One region of the Rahnella sp. BIGb0236 genome, then DNA from elsewhere that is predicted to be linked to it. Evidence: predicted binding sites of a transcription regulator. Region 1 holds the regulator's gene; the other holds the start of a gene.
What was found. Region 1 encodes PhoB, which activates phosphate uptake and scavenging genes when phosphate is short. Its sites were predicted from a motif close to CTGTCATAAAACTGNCNNAT; they were not measured.
Positions count from the first base shown of each region.

Region 2: serA (phosphoglycerate dehydrogenase) is a predicted target of PhoB. The motif match lies at 5,232-5,251, and genes of this name have one in related genera.

Region 1 is NZ_SOAO01000002.1:618,341-626,141, forward strand. Features, by position in the region: gene phoR (phosphate regulon sensor histidine kinase PhoR) at 1-931, opposite strand, end outside; gene phoB (phosphate response regulator transcription factor PhoB) at 954-1,643, opposite strand; gene sbcD (exonuclease subunit SbcD) at 1,882-3,120, shown strand; gene sbcC (exonuclease subunit SbcC) at 3,117-6,365, shown strand; gene EDF78_RS06430 (ABC transporter substrate-binding protein) at 6,605-7,618, shown strand; gene EDF78_RS06435 (ABC transporter permease) at 7,630-7,801, shown strand, end outside.
Region 2 is NZ_SOAO01000016.1:103,080-110,880, reverse strand. Features, by position in the region: gene ubiH (2-octaprenyl-6-methoxyphenyl hydroxylase) at 1-320, opposite strand, end outside; gene pepP (Xaa-Pro aminopeptidase) at 322-1,638, opposite strand; gene EDF78_RS22955 (YecA family protein) at 1,663-2,235, opposite strand; gene zapA (cell division protein ZapA) at 2,489-2,818, shown strand; RNA gene ssrS (6S RNA) at 2,866-3,049, shown strand; gene EDF78_RS22940 (5-formyltetrahydrofolate cyclo-ligase) at 3,089-3,685, shown strand; gene serA (phosphoglycerate dehydrogenase) at 3,752-4,990, opposite strand; gene rpiA (ribose-5-phosphate isomerase RpiA) at 5,328-5,990, opposite strand; gene EDF78_RS22925 (LysR family transcriptional regulator ArgP) at 6,218-7,120, shown strand; gene EDF78_RS22920 (LysR family transcriptional regulator) at 7,149-7,801, opposite strand, start outside.

The DNA.
Region 1 (7,801 bases):
CTTTCAGCTTGTCGTTTACCCGGAACACCACGTCATGCCTGCCGTTGCTGAGCGTTTGCACTTCACGTTCCAGCATGCCGAGCATCAGCGGAATATCGACTTTCTCGTGCAAATCGATATTCGCTGAGGCTTCAATTTTCGACAGCGTCAGCAGCTGTTTCACCAGCCCGTCCATCCGCCGCGTCTGTTCCTGCATGGTATCCAGCGCTTTGCTGCGAAACGGTTCTTCCAGCTTGGCGTCTTCCATCATTTCCAGATAACCCTGCAATACCGTCAGCGGGGTTCGCAGTTCATGACTGACGTTGGCGAAAAAGTTACGCCGTGCGCCTTCGAGCTGGCGCATCTGCGTGACGTCGCGCGCCACCATCAGCAGTTGCCCTTCGGAATAGGGCATGACGCGAAACTCGACGTAATGCTCATTATTGAGTTGCAGATTCAGGGCGCGGCTGAAATCACGGGTCTGGATCCACAGCCGGAACTCCGGATAACGCAGCAGGTTAAAGATGTGCTGGCCGTTATCTTCCGGCCAGCGGAAACCGAGCAAATCCTGAGCCAGTCCGTTACACCAGAAAATATTGCCTTCTTCGGTCGTGAGCACCACGGCGTCCGGCAACGATTCGGCACCGCTGCGAAAACGCTTGATGAGCTGGCCTAATTCGCGACGCCGACGCCGGTTACGCATCTGCATCTGGTTCAGGCCGTAAAACAGCGGCTCCCAGCTCCAGCGGCCATTCGGCGGGGTAATGCTGCGGTCGAGCCACAGCCAGTGAGAAAGTTTCAGCTGGTTGTAATAATTCCAGCCCAGTGCCGCCATCAGCGACACAAAGAGGAGCCAGCCAAAATGGCCGACGAAGATACCGAGGATTAACGCGGGCAGGCAAAAGAGAAAAAATTCACCTGCCAGCCGTTTCCATGACAAACGTTCTAGCACACAGATTCTCCGCTGTGAGGGCTCAATAACGCGTTGAAAAACGGTATCCGGTACCGCGAACAGTCTGGATCATTCTGTCATGTCCACTGGTTTCCAGCGCCTTACGCAAACGACGAATATGCACGTCAACCGTGCGATCTTCCACATAAACGTTAGTGCCCCAGACGTTATTCAGCAACTGCTCGCGGCTGTAAACACGTTCGGAGTGCGTCATAAAGAAGTGTAATAATTTAAATTCTGTCGGCCCCATATCGAGCGCCTGCTCGTTGGCCATCACACGGTGAGACGACGGATCCAGGCTTAAACCCTGCATGTCGATCACTTCTTCTACCGCCATTGGCGAGATGCGGCGCATCACGGCTTTAATGCGGGCAACCAGTTCTTTCGGAGAAAACGGTTTGGTGATGTAATCATCGGCACCGACTTCGAGGCCGCGCACCCGATCTTCTTCTTCACCGCGCGCGGTCAGCATCATCACCGGGATTTCGCGGGTCAGGGCTTCACGTTTCAGGTGTTTAATAAACTGAATACCGGAACCGCCGGGTAACATCCAGTCAAGCAGGATCAGTTCAGGGTAAGGTTCAACAAGCTGCCCGATCGCTGAATCAAAATCCTCAGCTTCTACTGCCTGATAGCCATTCTGTTCCAGTACAAAACACACCATTTCACGGATTGGAGCTTCGTCTTCAACCACCAATATACGTCTAGCCATCGTAGGTCCTGCCAATAGGTTAGCGATCTTTTATTTGATTGCGGGCGCCATTATGCGTCAGTTTTGTGACAGATTTATGAATAGAAAGGATGGTTCATTACAGTCAAATATGACAGAGACATTTCTTCTATTTAGCGGGCATCTTGCTGAAATTGGTCTGATTTATCGGGGACAGCGTCCCCCGCCGACGTTTATACTTTGCCCCATCGTTGTCATCCAGGATCCATACGGGAGTCTCATGCGCCTGATCCACACGTCAGACTGGCACCTCGGCCAGTACTTTTTTACCAAAAGCCGCGCTGCCGAACATCAGGCATTTTTGCGCTGGCTGACCGGTCAGGTGCAGCAACATCAGGTCGATGCCGTGATTGTCGCGGGGGATATTTTCGATACCGGATCACCGCCCAGTTATGCCCGCGAATTGTATAACCGCTTCGTGGTGGAATTACAACAAACCGGCTGCCAGCTGGTGGTGCTGGCCGGTAATCACGATTCTGTCGCCACGCTCAACGAATCCCGCGAACTGCTTTCCTGTCTGAATACCCGGGTGATTGCCACCGTGGGTGAAAACCTGGCGGAACAAATTTTAGTGCTCCGTCAGCGCGACGGAACGCCCGGCGCGGTGCTGTGTGCCATTCCGTTTTTACGTCCGCGTGATTTGCTTGCCAGTCAGGCCGGACAATCCGGCAGCGACAAACAGCTGGCATTACAGGAAGCCATTGCCGCCCATTATGACGCGCTGTGGCAGGCCGCGCAGGCGAAACGCGATGAACTGGGCGTACCGCTGCCCGTGATTGCCACCGGCCATCTGACCACCGTCGGCGTCAGCACCTCCGATTCCGTGCGCGACATTTATATAGGCACGCTCGATGCGTTTCCGGCACAGGCTTTCCCGCCAGTCGATTATGTGGCACTCGGCCATATTCACCGCGCGCAGTGCGTCGCCAAAACCGACCATATCCGCTACAGCGGCTCGCCGATTGCCCTGAGTTTTGACGAGCTGAGCAAGGCCAAAAGCGTCTATCTGCTTGATTTCGAGGGTGCGACACTCAACGCCATCGAGACGCTGGAAATCCCGGTTTTCCAGCCGATGCAGATCATCAAAGGCTCGCTGGCGGAGATTGAAAAGCAACTGAAACAGTTCGAAGGCGGCGATCCGGCAAAACCCGTCTGGCTGGATATTGAAGTCTCCACGCAGGATTATCTCAGCGATATTCAGCGACGTATTCAGGCGCTGACGGCAGATTTACCGGTAGAAGTGGTGCTGTTACGCCGCAGCAAAGAACAGCGCATCAACCGCATTGAGCAACAGGAAAAAGAAACCCTCAGCGAACTGAGCGTCGGCGATGTCTTTGAACGGCGGCTGGCGCTGGAACCCGATCCCGATGAACCGCGTCAGGCGCGGATGCGTACCTTATTTGCGCAGGTGGTTGAACAGGTCACCAGCGGTCAGAACGCGGAGGACAGCGCACAATGAAAATTCTCAGCCTGCGTTTAAAAAACCTGAATTCGCTGGAAGGCGAATGGAAAATTGACTTCACCGCCGAGCCTTTTGCCAGTAACGGATTGTTCGCCATTACCGGCCCGACCGGCGCGGGGAAAACCACCCTGCTCGACGCCATCTGTCTGGCGCTGTATCACCAGACGCCGCGTCTGAACATCACGCCAAGCCAGAACGAACTGATGACCCGCCACACCGCCGAATCGCTGGCGGAGGTGGAGTTTGAAGTCAAAGGCGTGGGTTACCGCGCATTCTGGAGCCAGCGCCGCGCCAAAAACTCGCCGGAAGGCAACCTGCAGGCACCGAAAGTGGAGCTGGCTCTGCTGGCCGACGGCAAAATTCTGGCTGACAAAGTGCGCGACAAACTCGACACCATCGCCTCACTGACCGGACTGGATTTTGGACGTTTCACCAAATCGATGATGCTGTCTCAGGGGCAGTTCGCCGCGTTCCTGAATGCGGATGCCAACGATCGCGCCGAACTGCTGGAAGAACTGACCGGCACCGAAATTTACGGACTGCTGTCTGAGCGAGTATTTGAGCAACATAAAGAAGCGCGGATAACGCTTGATGGTCTGCACCAGCGCATGGCCGGGATCGAACTGCTCAGCGAAGAACAGCGCCAGACGCTTGAAGCACAACTTGCTGAACTGAACGCGCAGGAAATCACGCTCAGTCAGCAGGCGCAACAGCGCCAGCAGGATCTGAACTGGCTGCAACAGTGGCAGCAGGTGCAGCAAAAACAGCAGCAATCTCAGCAACAACTGACCGCCGCAGAGCAGGAAAATCTGGCCGCCGCGCCGCAGTTACAGCAACTGGCGCGCAGTGAACCGGCAGAAAAACTGCGTCCGTTACTCGTGGATCGCCAGCGTTGTCAGGACGAATCGCAACGCCTTCAGCAATGGCTGACACAACTGACGCAGCAGCAGGAACAGCAGATTGCGCAGCTGATGCCGCTGAAACAGGCGGAAGAACAGGCACAAACGGCGCGGCAGACACAGGCGGAAGCACAGCGCCAGATGCAGACGCTGATCGAGGAAAAGATCCTGCCGCTGGATGGCGACATCGCCCTGCTGCATAAATCGCTGGCTGAAATGCAGCAGTCGGCCGGTGACGCACAGAAACAGGTCGTTGAACAACACGCGGCGCTGGTGCAAATCACGGCAGAACGTCAGAAACTGGACGAAGAAAGCCGTCAGCATCAGACCCGCCAGACCGCACTGACCGACGCACTGAGCAGCGCACAACAACAACAGGCGGCGCTGGAAAAACAGCACCCGCGGGCGGCATTGCAGCAAAGGCAGACTGAACTCATCCAGCTGCGCCCGGTGCGTCAGCAGCTGTTCTCGCTGATGCAAATTTTCCCGCAACTGAACCAGCGGGTGCTGCAACAACACAACGATGCCGCGCAGTACCAGACACAACTGGCTGAAGAAGAACAGCGTCTGGGCGCCATCCGTCTGCAATGTCAGAAACAGCTGGACCATCTCAACGATGTCAAAACCCTGCATAAACAGGAAATGCTGATCGTCAGCCTCGAAGCCGAACGCGCCAGCCTGCAAAGCGGCCAGGCCTGCCCGCTGTGCGGCTCGACATCGCATCCGGCAATTGAACATTATCAGGAGGTAAAACCTTCTGAAACGGCGCTGCGCGTCGAGAAAATGCAGCTGGAGTTTGATGCGGCGAAAGCCAGCGGCATCGAACTGGCAGCGAAAATCAAAAGTCTGAAAGAGCAGCAAACCCGCCTGCAAAGCCAGCTGGAGCAGGATCAGCAGCAACTGAATGCGCATACCGCGCAGTGGCAGCAGCTCCGCGAATCGCTGAATCTGACCTTCACGCTGCATGACACCGCTGACATCACACAATGGCTGACCGCACGCGACGACGAAGAGCAGCAGTCTCAGACGCTGATCAGCCAGCACGAACAGCTGGCACGGGCGCTGCAACAGGCCAAAGATGCCCTGAATGATGCCCTGAACGCACAGCAGAAAGTGCAGCAGCAAAGCGCGTTGCTGACCGAACGTTTCACCCGGCTGGAAGAGACGCAGGCGAAATCCCAGGAACATCTCGCGAAGCTGCAAAAACAGTGCGCTGAGGGTGAAAAATCACTGGCGGAACTGAACGCCAGACGTCACGAACTGTTCGGCGATCGTCAGGTGGCGCAGGTACGCGGGCACTTACATCAGCAACAGCAGGCGGCAGAAAAGGCCGTCAGCGATGCTCAGACCGCGCTGCAAAAGGCGCAGGAACAGCGTGATCAGCTTGCCGGTCAGCTCGCCAGTACGCAGCAGCAACAGCAGCAGGCGCTGACACGTCTGACGCAGGCGGAACAGGCGTGGCAACAGGCGCTCGGCGCCAGCGGCTTTGCGGATGAGGACGCCGTAAAACAGGCGTTGCTGGATGACGCGTTACGTCAGCAGCTTCAGCAACGTAAAGAACATCTGCAACAACAACTGGCGCAGGCGCAGGCCTTGCTGGTCGACGCCAAAGACATGCTGGAAAAACAGCGGCTTGCCCGCCCCGCGCATCTCAGTGAGACCGGCAGCGATCTTCACGCGCTGACCGCGCAACAGGCGGAGCTGGCGCAACAGCTGAAAGCCTTACAGCAACGTCTGGGGGAAGTGAAGAATCAGCTGGAAAGCGACAAACAGCGTCACAGCGGACAACAGGCGCTGATTGCTCAGATTGCGCAGGCGCAGCTGACCTGTGATGACTGGGGCTATCTCAATCAGATGATTGGCTCCAGCGATGGCGCGAAATTCCGTAAATTTGCGCAGGGTCTGACGCTCGATCATCTGGTGTATCTGGCCAACCGTCAGCTGGAAAAACTGCATGGCCGGTATCTGTTGCAGCGTAAAACCAGCGATGCGCTGGAGTTGCAGGTGGTCGATACCTGGCAGGCGGACGCGGTGCGCGACACCCGCACGTTATCCGGCGGCGAAAGTTTCCTGGTCAGTCTGGCACTGGCGCTGGCGCTGTCGGATCTGGTCAGCGATAAAACCCGCATCGACTCGCTGTTCCTCGACGAAGGTTTCGGCACGCTCGATGCCGACACGCTGGACACCGCGCTGGATGCGCTCGACAGTCTGAATGCCTCGGGTAAAACCATCGGCGTAATCAGCCATGTCGAGGCGATGAAAGACCGTATTCCGGTGCAGATTAAAGTCACCAAAGTGAACGGTCTGGGCATCAGCCGCCTGAGCAGTGAATTTAAAGTCTGATCCCTCGCCACCGCCGGGCAGGTTGCTAGATAAATTGCTAGCCGCATGCCCTGCGGTGGATCCTTTTTGTGAAAGCGTGCACAAAAATCGCACCAGTTCAGTGCGCGCTTTTTCCCCAACCTGCTGAATTTACGTTTATTCCCGCTGCCGGAATGAACTGGCACGCCCTGTGCTTAACGTTATGTATACAAGTTGCAGTACAAGTTGCAACGCCCTCATAACCGCTTAGGGAACCGCCAATGAAAAACATCAAACCTGAAGTTGATAAAAAACGTCGCCAGCTGATGAAATGGCTCGCCATTACCGGCGGAGTGTCCACCCTTGGCGGAATGATCCCGACGTCCGTCTTTGCCGCCGAAGACGATGAGATCCGCATCGGTTACTGGCCGATTGTCGGCGGTTTACCGCTGTATGTGGCGCTGGAACAGGGCTTTTTTAAACAAGCCGGACTGAATGTGAAAGGCGTCAAATTCGCCAGCGCCCAGCAAATTGTCGAGGGGATGATCACCGGCAGGATCCACGGCTGCGCCAACGGCACGGCAACCGGCGCGCTGGGGCTGGGGGCGATCACCTCACCGGGGCTGTTCAAAATTATCTGCTCCAACCCGTCCAACCATAAGCTGGTGCTGGATGAATTTCTGGTGCCGCTGAACAGCACAGCCAGCGCCATCAGTGACCTGAAAGGCAAGAAAATCGCCTGCGGTCCGGGGATCCAGAACGTCACCATGGCAAAAATTATTCTGGAGAAAAATGGCTTCACTCACCCGTCGGTGATCGAACTGCCGGTCGGCCAGCACGCTCCGGCGCTGGCGACCGGACAAATTGACGGCGTCTATACGCTGGAACCGACCGGCACGGTCGGGCGCATGAAGCATCTTTCCCGCACGCTGGAAACCGGCGTGATTTCTAAATACGTGCTCGGCAATGCCGACGCCCCGTGGTTTGGCGGCGCGGCGGCACTGAACGCCAGCTTTATCGCGGACAAACCGGAACAAACCAAAAAGTTTATTGCTGCTTATCAGAAAGCCGTGGAGTTCATCGCCGCACAGCCTGACAAAGCCCGCGAAAACGTCGCCGGTTACACCAGCATTGAACCGGCGCTGGTGAAGGAAGTGCCGCTGCCGGGCTTTGTGATGTATCCCGATTTAAAAGGCGACAACCTGCAATGGTTCCAGAAGTTTTATGACGTCTTTACCGAAAGAAAAATCTTCAGCAAGCCGGTAGATGTCGCCTCGCTGATTTATCAGGGATAAGGAGAAACAGGATGACTTCACGCTGGTCTTCAAGGTTACTGCCGCTGGTCGGTCCGGTATTGCTGTTTTTATTCTGGCAACTGGCCGTCAGCGCAAAATGGCTGAATCCGGTGCTTCTGCCCTCACCCGTCGAGACAATCGGCTACATGTTTCAGTCGTTTTCGGATGCTTCCATGCGCACTG
Region 2 (7,801 bases), on a different contig from region 1:
TCAACCACCTGCCCCAGCGCCTCAACGCCATAATGCGCGGCATTGAGGTTCACAAAGGCCGCGTGACCGCGATCGCTGACGTGAATATCCCGGATGGGCGTGGCGATATTCGCCAGCGCAGGCCAGATACCCACCCGCGATAATTGCTGGCAGGTGCCTTGTGCCAGCGCAATCGAACGGGCATCAAAACCCGGATGTCCGTGATGTTCAGGCGCAGTGGCTTCCACCAGATGCACCGGCAAGCGCCCCTCGGTCAGCGAGGAAATCGCCAGCGCCAGCGTTGCGCCGGTCATCCCGCCGCCAACAATGACAATGCTCATATTATTTCTGTGCCGCCGCCATCAGGGCTTCAATATCATCGGCTTCTTTCACCACATCGCCGGTCAGAATTTCAATGCCGGTGGCGGTGATCAGAATGTCGTCTTCGATACGGATACCGATGCCACGGTACGCTTCCGGTACGTCGGCGTCCGGCGCGATATACAGACCCGGTTCAACGGTCAGCACCATGCCCGGTTCCAGCGTACGGCTGCGATCTGCCGAGCCGTAATGGCCGACGTCATGCACGTCCAGCCCCAGCCAGTGCGATAAACCGTGCATGAAGAACTGTTTGTGCGCCTGTTCAGCGTAAAGGGTTTCGACGTCGCCCTTCATCACGCCGAGTTTGATCAGGCCTTCAATCATCACGCGCACTGCGGCCTCGGTCGCGGCCTGAATGCTGCTGCCCGGTCCGAAAACTTCCAGCGCTTTGTATTCTGACGCCAGCACGATGTCGTAGATTTCACGTTGCGCTTTGCTAAATTTGCCGTTCACCGGGAACGTACGGGTAATATCACCGGCGTAGCCCTGATATTCACAACCGGCGTCGATCAGCACTAAATCGCCGTCACGCAGTTCGCATTCGTTTTCGGTGTAATGCAGAATGCAGCCGTTTACGCCGCCGCCCACAATGGTGTTGTAGGAAGGATAACGTGCGCCATGACGGTTAAATTCGTGATGAATTTCGCCTTCAAGGTGGTATTCGAACATGCCCGGACGGCATTTTTCCATCGCGCGGGTATGGGCCAGCGCGGTGATCTGTCCGGCGCGGCGCATGATGGCGATTTCTTCCGCTGATTTGAACAGGCGCATATCATGCACCCACGGACGCCAGTCGGTGACCGTGGCCGGAGCAGAGAAATTCTGACGGAAACCTTTACGCAGTTTTTCCATCGCACGGTTCACGATGTCATCGGCATAGGCGTAATCGCCTTGCGCGTGGTACACCACGTCGAGGCCGTTAAGCAGAAGGTGAAGCTGGTCGTTGATATCGTCAAACGGCAACGCTTTGGTCACGCCAAGTTTAGCGGGTGCCGCGTCCTGACCCAGACGACGACCAAACCAGATTTCAGCAGTGAGATCACGAACACGGTTGAACAGGACGCTGTGGTTATGATTTTCATCACTTTTCACCAGGATCAACACCGCTTCCGGTTCATTGAATCCGGTGAAATACCAGAAATCACTGCTCTGACGATACGGGTATTCACTGTCGGCACTGCGCGGTGCTTCCGGCGCAGAAAAAATGATTGCCGCGCTTCCCGGTGCCATCTTCGCTAACAGCGCCTGACGACGATTCTCGTACTCTTGCTGAGTCATCACCTTCTCCTGAAATCGTTTTAATTAATGCAATGTACGGTGATTTTCTGCAGCCGTCGGGCGGCTGTGACCGAATTCACCAAAGCACAGGATGGCCGCCACGCGGACGTACTCCACCACTTCCTCTAAAGACTGCGCTAATTGTTCCTGATCTTCATCTTCGTCGTAACCGAGTTGCGCGATGCTACGCAAATCGTCGATCGCCTCACCGACTTCGCCTTTCACTTTAGCGAGTTTTGGCTGCATCATGCCCAGCCCCAGCAGGAAATGGTTAACCCAGCCCGCCAGTGCATCAGCACGCTCAAAGACGTTTTTATCGTCATCCGGCATCATCATTTTAAATTCGAAGCTGTCATCTTCCAGCGTATCTGCAGTGACTTTGCGCAGTTGTTGCAGCAAATCCGCCAGCGTGTGCGGGAAGGCGATGCCTTCGTTAGTCAGATCATGAACCAGAGTCAGCCAGCTGCCGTCGCGATTACCGCCGCACAGCAAGCCACTGATCAAACCGTGCATTTCTGCTGCGGTCAGAGCAACCGACTGTTGTTTCAGGTTTTGATCCAACGAATCGTAAGTAGGGTAAGTATTCTCAATAGACATGCGCATTCGCCATCGTTGGCAGGTTAAGTTCGTGTTATGCTACCACCAAGGTCTGTCGTAGTACCAGATTAGCAGCCCGCGATTGGGTGGTCTAAGGCATGAATGGCACGCCCTGAACAATCGGGCAGCAGTCAGTCGGTCATGGGGTTGTAACCTGGTATTGAGATAGTTATAGTGGCGCCCGCTTCCAACATCCTGCGCCAGGTCGTAGTGGTCACGTTGGGGCGGACGAATAAATCAGCAGGAAGGTGGCATGTCTGCACAACCGGTAGATATTCAAATTTTTGGTCGCTCTTTACGGGTGAATTGTCCGCCAGAACAACAGGAAGCACTGAATCTGGCAGCTGAAGATCTTAATCAGCGGTTGCAAGATCTGAAAGTTCGCACTAGAGTCACCAATACAGAGCAACTGGTCTTCATCGCGGCATTGAACGTATGTCACGAACTTGCTCAGGAAAGGTTGAAAACGCGCGATTACGCATCCAATATGGAACAACGTATCCGGATGCTGCAACAAACCATCGAGCAGGCATTGCTCGAACAAGGCCGGATCTCTGAACGTGAAGGGGCGCCTTTCGAATAACACACGTTGCTGACTGACTGGTCACAGGTCGTCAGAAACGGTAAAAAATTTCTCTGAGATGTTCGCCAGCGGGCCCGTCCCCTGAGCCGATAATTAGTACCAACAGAATGTGATGATCCGTAATCGGTGCGCATGCTCGGTCCGTCCGAGAAGCCTAAAGATTGCGACAGCACGTTCACCTTGAACCATGGGTTCAAGGGTTACAGCCTGCGACGGCATCTCGGAGATTCCCCTTTCTTTTCGGTACATCCCTTTCTGGTGTTTGTATCTATGCCTTACACACCTTTGTTCGCTTCAGCCCGACACCTCATCCGCAATGAAATACGCCAACGCAGAAACGCGCTGACCACTGAACAGCAAACCGCTTTTGCCCTGCAGGCCGCAGAACGTGTCGCCACGCATCCTGAGATTCAATCTGCCATCACCGTTTCCCTGTTTCTGTCCTTTGATGGTGAACTCGATACCGCACCCGTCATCGCCCGTCTGTGGCGTGAAGGCAAACAACTGTGTCTGCCGGTGCTGCACCCTTTCGTCCCCGGTAATCTGCTTTTCCTGCGTTATACCCCTGACACGCCGCTGGTGCGTAATCGTCTCAATATTCTCGAACCGCAACTGGATGTCACGCAGGTCATTCCGCTGTCCCGGCTGGATGTTATTCTGACGCCGCTGGTGGCGTTCGACAGCGTCGGGCAACGTTTAGGCATGGGCGGCGGTTTTTATGACCGCACGCTGGAACGCTGGAAGAATGGCGGACCTTATCCGATTGGTCTGGCGCACGATTGTCAGCATGTCGATGCCCTGCCGGTGGAACACTGGGATGTGCCTTTGCCGCAGGTGATTACCCCCGGCAAAGTATGGACGTGGTAGAAAGAGGCGCTAAACCGCAGACAGCAAAAAGGCGCCCTCAGGCGCCTTTGTCATTTCAGGCTGAGATCAGTAAAGCAGACGGGCGCGGATGGTGCCCGGAATGGCCTTCATCAGCTGCAACGCGGTATTCAGTGTTGCGGTATCTGTTTCTGCATCGATAACCACATAACCGATTTCAGGGCTGGTTTGCAGATACTGTGCAGCAATGTTGATACCTTGCTCCGCGAAAATCTGGTTGATGCTGGTCAGCACGCCCGGACGGTTTTCGTGGATATGCAGCAGACGGCTGGCTTTCTCGGTGTGAGCGGGCAGCGATGCTTCCGGGAAGTTAACCGCTGACAGCGTGGAACCGTTGTCAGAGTATTTCGCCAGTTTGCCTGCCACTTCGAGGCCGATACCTTCCTGCGCTTCCATGGTGGAACCGCCGATGTGTGGCGTCAGCAGCACGTTATCGAATTCACACAGCGGTGAATTAAACGGATCGCTGTTGGTTGCCGGTTCTTCCGGGAAGACGTCGATGGCCGCGCCGGACAAATGTTTGCTGCGCAGTGCATTGCACAGCGCAGGAATGTCGATCACGGTGCCACGTGAGGCGTTGATCAGCAGTGCGCCCGGCTTCATCTGTGCCAGCTGCACTTCAGAAATCATGTCTTTGGTGCTCAGGGTTTCCGGCACATGTAACGTCACGACGTCGCTGGTGTTGAGCAATTCTTCCAGCGAGGCAATCGGCTGCGCATTACCCAATGGCAATTTGCTTTCGATGTCGTAATAGAAGACGCGCATCCCCAGGCTTTCCGCGAGGATCCCCAACTGCGTACCGATGTGGCCGTAACCAATGATGCCCAGACGTTTGCCGCGCGCTTCGAAGGATCCGACTGCCAGCTTGTTCCAGACACCACGGTGTGCTTTGGCGTTGGCTTCCGGAATGCCGCGCATCATCAGCAGCATTTCGCCCAGTACCATTTCCGCCACAGAACGGGTATTGGAGAACGGCGCGTTAAAGACCGGAACACCGCGACGGGTGGCGGCTTTCAGATCCACCTGATTGGTACCGATACAGAAACAGCCAACAGCCACCAGTTTTTCTGCTGCCTGGAACACTTCTTCAGTCAGCTGAGTACGCGATCGGAGTCCAACAAAGTGCGCATCACGGATCGATTCTTTCAGCGATTGCGTGTCTAAAGCACCTTTGTGAAATTCAATATTGGTGTAACCCGCTGCACGGAGTGTATCAACCGCACTTTGGTGGACGCCTTCCACTAACAAAAATTTAATCTTGTCTTTCTCAAGTGATACTTTTGCCATTTCCCGACCCTATATTTTCTGACTGAAATCTGACTGCAAGGTGACTGCTCCCCGTCAACATAACAAAAAATCCGCCATCATCAATACAAACGATTGCCTGCCCGGTAGCAGAAGGCTCACCGCGCGTGATGGTTTTTAGCATTTCATGCTGGTTAGATTTTGCGGAGCCAGACGTTCTGGAGGAGAAACACAGGAATGTGACATAAGTCACCAAATTACGGCTTCTGAAGAAAAGATGATTCAGTCAGAAAATTATCATCTTCATAACATTGCGTTATGACAGGAGTGTGTCTGGCTGCTTTTGTCTGAGCAGCCAGATCTTCTGCTTATCGCTGTCTTATTTCAGCTTAACAGTTTTAACGCCTTCAGATGTCCCGACCAGCGCCACGTCCGCGCCACGGTTAGCAAACAGCCCCACCGTCACCACACCGGCAATACTGTTGATCTTATTTTCCATCGCGACGGCATCGACGATATTCAGATTATGCACATCGAGGATCACGTTACCGTTATCGGTCAGCACATTCTGGCGGTACTCCGGCAGGCCGCCGAGTTTCACCAGTTCACGCGCCACATAAGAACGTGCCATCGGGATCACTTCCACCGGCAGCGGGAATTTGCCCAGCACATCGACCTGTTTGGAAGCATCCACAATGCAGATGAATTTTTTGGCGATCGCGGCAATGATTTTTTCACGGGTCAGCGCAGCACCGCCGCCTTTGATCATCTGCATTGAGCCGTTGATTTCATCGGCACCGTCAACGTACACATCCAGAGAATCCACTTCGTTGCTGTCGAAAACATGAATGCCTAAGCTTTTCAGTTTTGCGGTGGAGGCATCGGAGCTGGACACTGCGCCTTCGATCTGGCCTTTGACAGAACCCAGTGCATCAATGAAATGCGCGGCGGTAGATCCGGTGCCGACACCTACAATGGTGCCCGGAGTCACGTAATCCAGCGCGGCCCAGCCGACTGCTTTTTTCAATTCTTCCTGCGTCATAATGGCTTCTCTGTCTGATAACACGAAAGTGCTGTGAATAGTGGGATGAAACGAATTCTGCCGGTGATTATAAAGCATGTCCCGGCAAATTGGGCGACCAGGTGCGTGACCAGATCACACTTATTAAGTGCAATTGTGCTGCCATTCCTCCGATTTTCCTCACCACAAAACCTGACAATCTGTGGCATAGTGTCCGGATAAAATTAAATCCAAGGGACAGAATTCCGATGAAACGCCCGGACTATAGAACGCTACAGGCACTGGACGCGGTGATCCGTGAGCGCGGTTTTGAGCGCGCTGCGCAGAAACTTTGCATCACACAATCGGCGGTCTCTCAGCGTATTAAACAACTGGAAAATTTATTCGGCCAGCCGCTGCTGGTGCGTACCGTTCCGCCTCGCCCGACCGAGCAGGGTCAGAAACTGCTGGCGTTGTTACATCAGGTGGAATTGCTGGAAGAAGAGTGGCTGGGCAGTGACAGCAACAATGAAAGCAATGATACGCCGCTGTTGCTTTCGCTGGCGGTCAACGCCGACAGCCTGGCAACCTGGCTGTTACCGGCACTGAAATCGGTGCTGGTTGATTCCCCTATCCGCCTGAATTTACAGGTGGAAGATGAAACGCGCACTCAGGAACGTCTGCGTCGCGGCGAAGTGGTCGGGGCGGTGAGTATTCAGCCACAACCGTTGCCAAGCTGTCTGGTGGATCAATTGGGTGCGCTGGACTATCTGTTTGTCGGCTCCAAGCCTTTTGCTGACCGCTATTTCCCGAATGGCGTCACCCGTTCGGCCTTACTGAAAGCGCCTGCGGTGGCGTTCGACCATCTGGACGATATGCATCAGGCTTTCCTGCAACAGAATTTCGACTTGTCGCCGGGCAGCGTGCCGTGCCACATCGTTAACTCGTCAGAAGCGTTCGTCCAGCTCGCCCGTCAGGGCACCACCTGCTGCATGATCCCGCATCTGCAAATCGAGAAAGAACTGGAAAGCGGCGAACTGATCGACCTGACACCGGGTCTGTTCCAGCGCCGGATGTTGTACTGGCACCGTTTCGCGCCGGAAAGCCGCATGATGCGTAAAGTGACCGACGCGCTGATCGCCCACGGCCATCAGGTATTGCGTCAGGACTGACGGAATGATCCGGCGTGAAAAGTGGCGTTTAACCGCTTTTCTCCCGGACCAGATCTATCAATGCCCGCAGGCTCGCGGGCACATGCCGGTTGCCCGAGAAGTAAAGAAATAAACCGGGGATCGGCGGGCACCAGTCATCCAGCACCGTCTTTAAACGCCCTTCTTTCAGCGCAACCTGCGCATAATCCTCAGGAACATATGCGATCCCCAGCCCGTTCTGCGCAGCCTCCACCATCAGTTGCGTATTATCCAGTGTCAGACTTCCCGGCACGTCCATCGCCACTTCCTCTGCGCGTTTTTGAAATTCCCAGCGATAGCGTTTGCCACTGGGCAGGCGCTGGCGCAGACACTGATGACGGGCGAGATCATCCGGCGTTTCAGGGGCGGGATGCGCCGCAAGATAATCCGGCGAGGCCACGGCCAGAAAACGCATATCGGGACTGAGTCGTACCGCGATCATGTCCCGGGGAACCGCTTCCCCCAGCCGGATCCCTGCATCAAACCCTTCCCCGACAATATCCACCAGCTTTCCTTCCGCCACCAGATCCAGCGTAATGCCGGGATAACGCGCCATGAATTGCGGCACAATCTCTCGTAACAACAGGCGGATAGCGCCTTCGCTGCCGTTTATCCGCAATTCGCCGGTCAGCCGTCCCTGCTCGCCCGCCACATCTTCCAGCG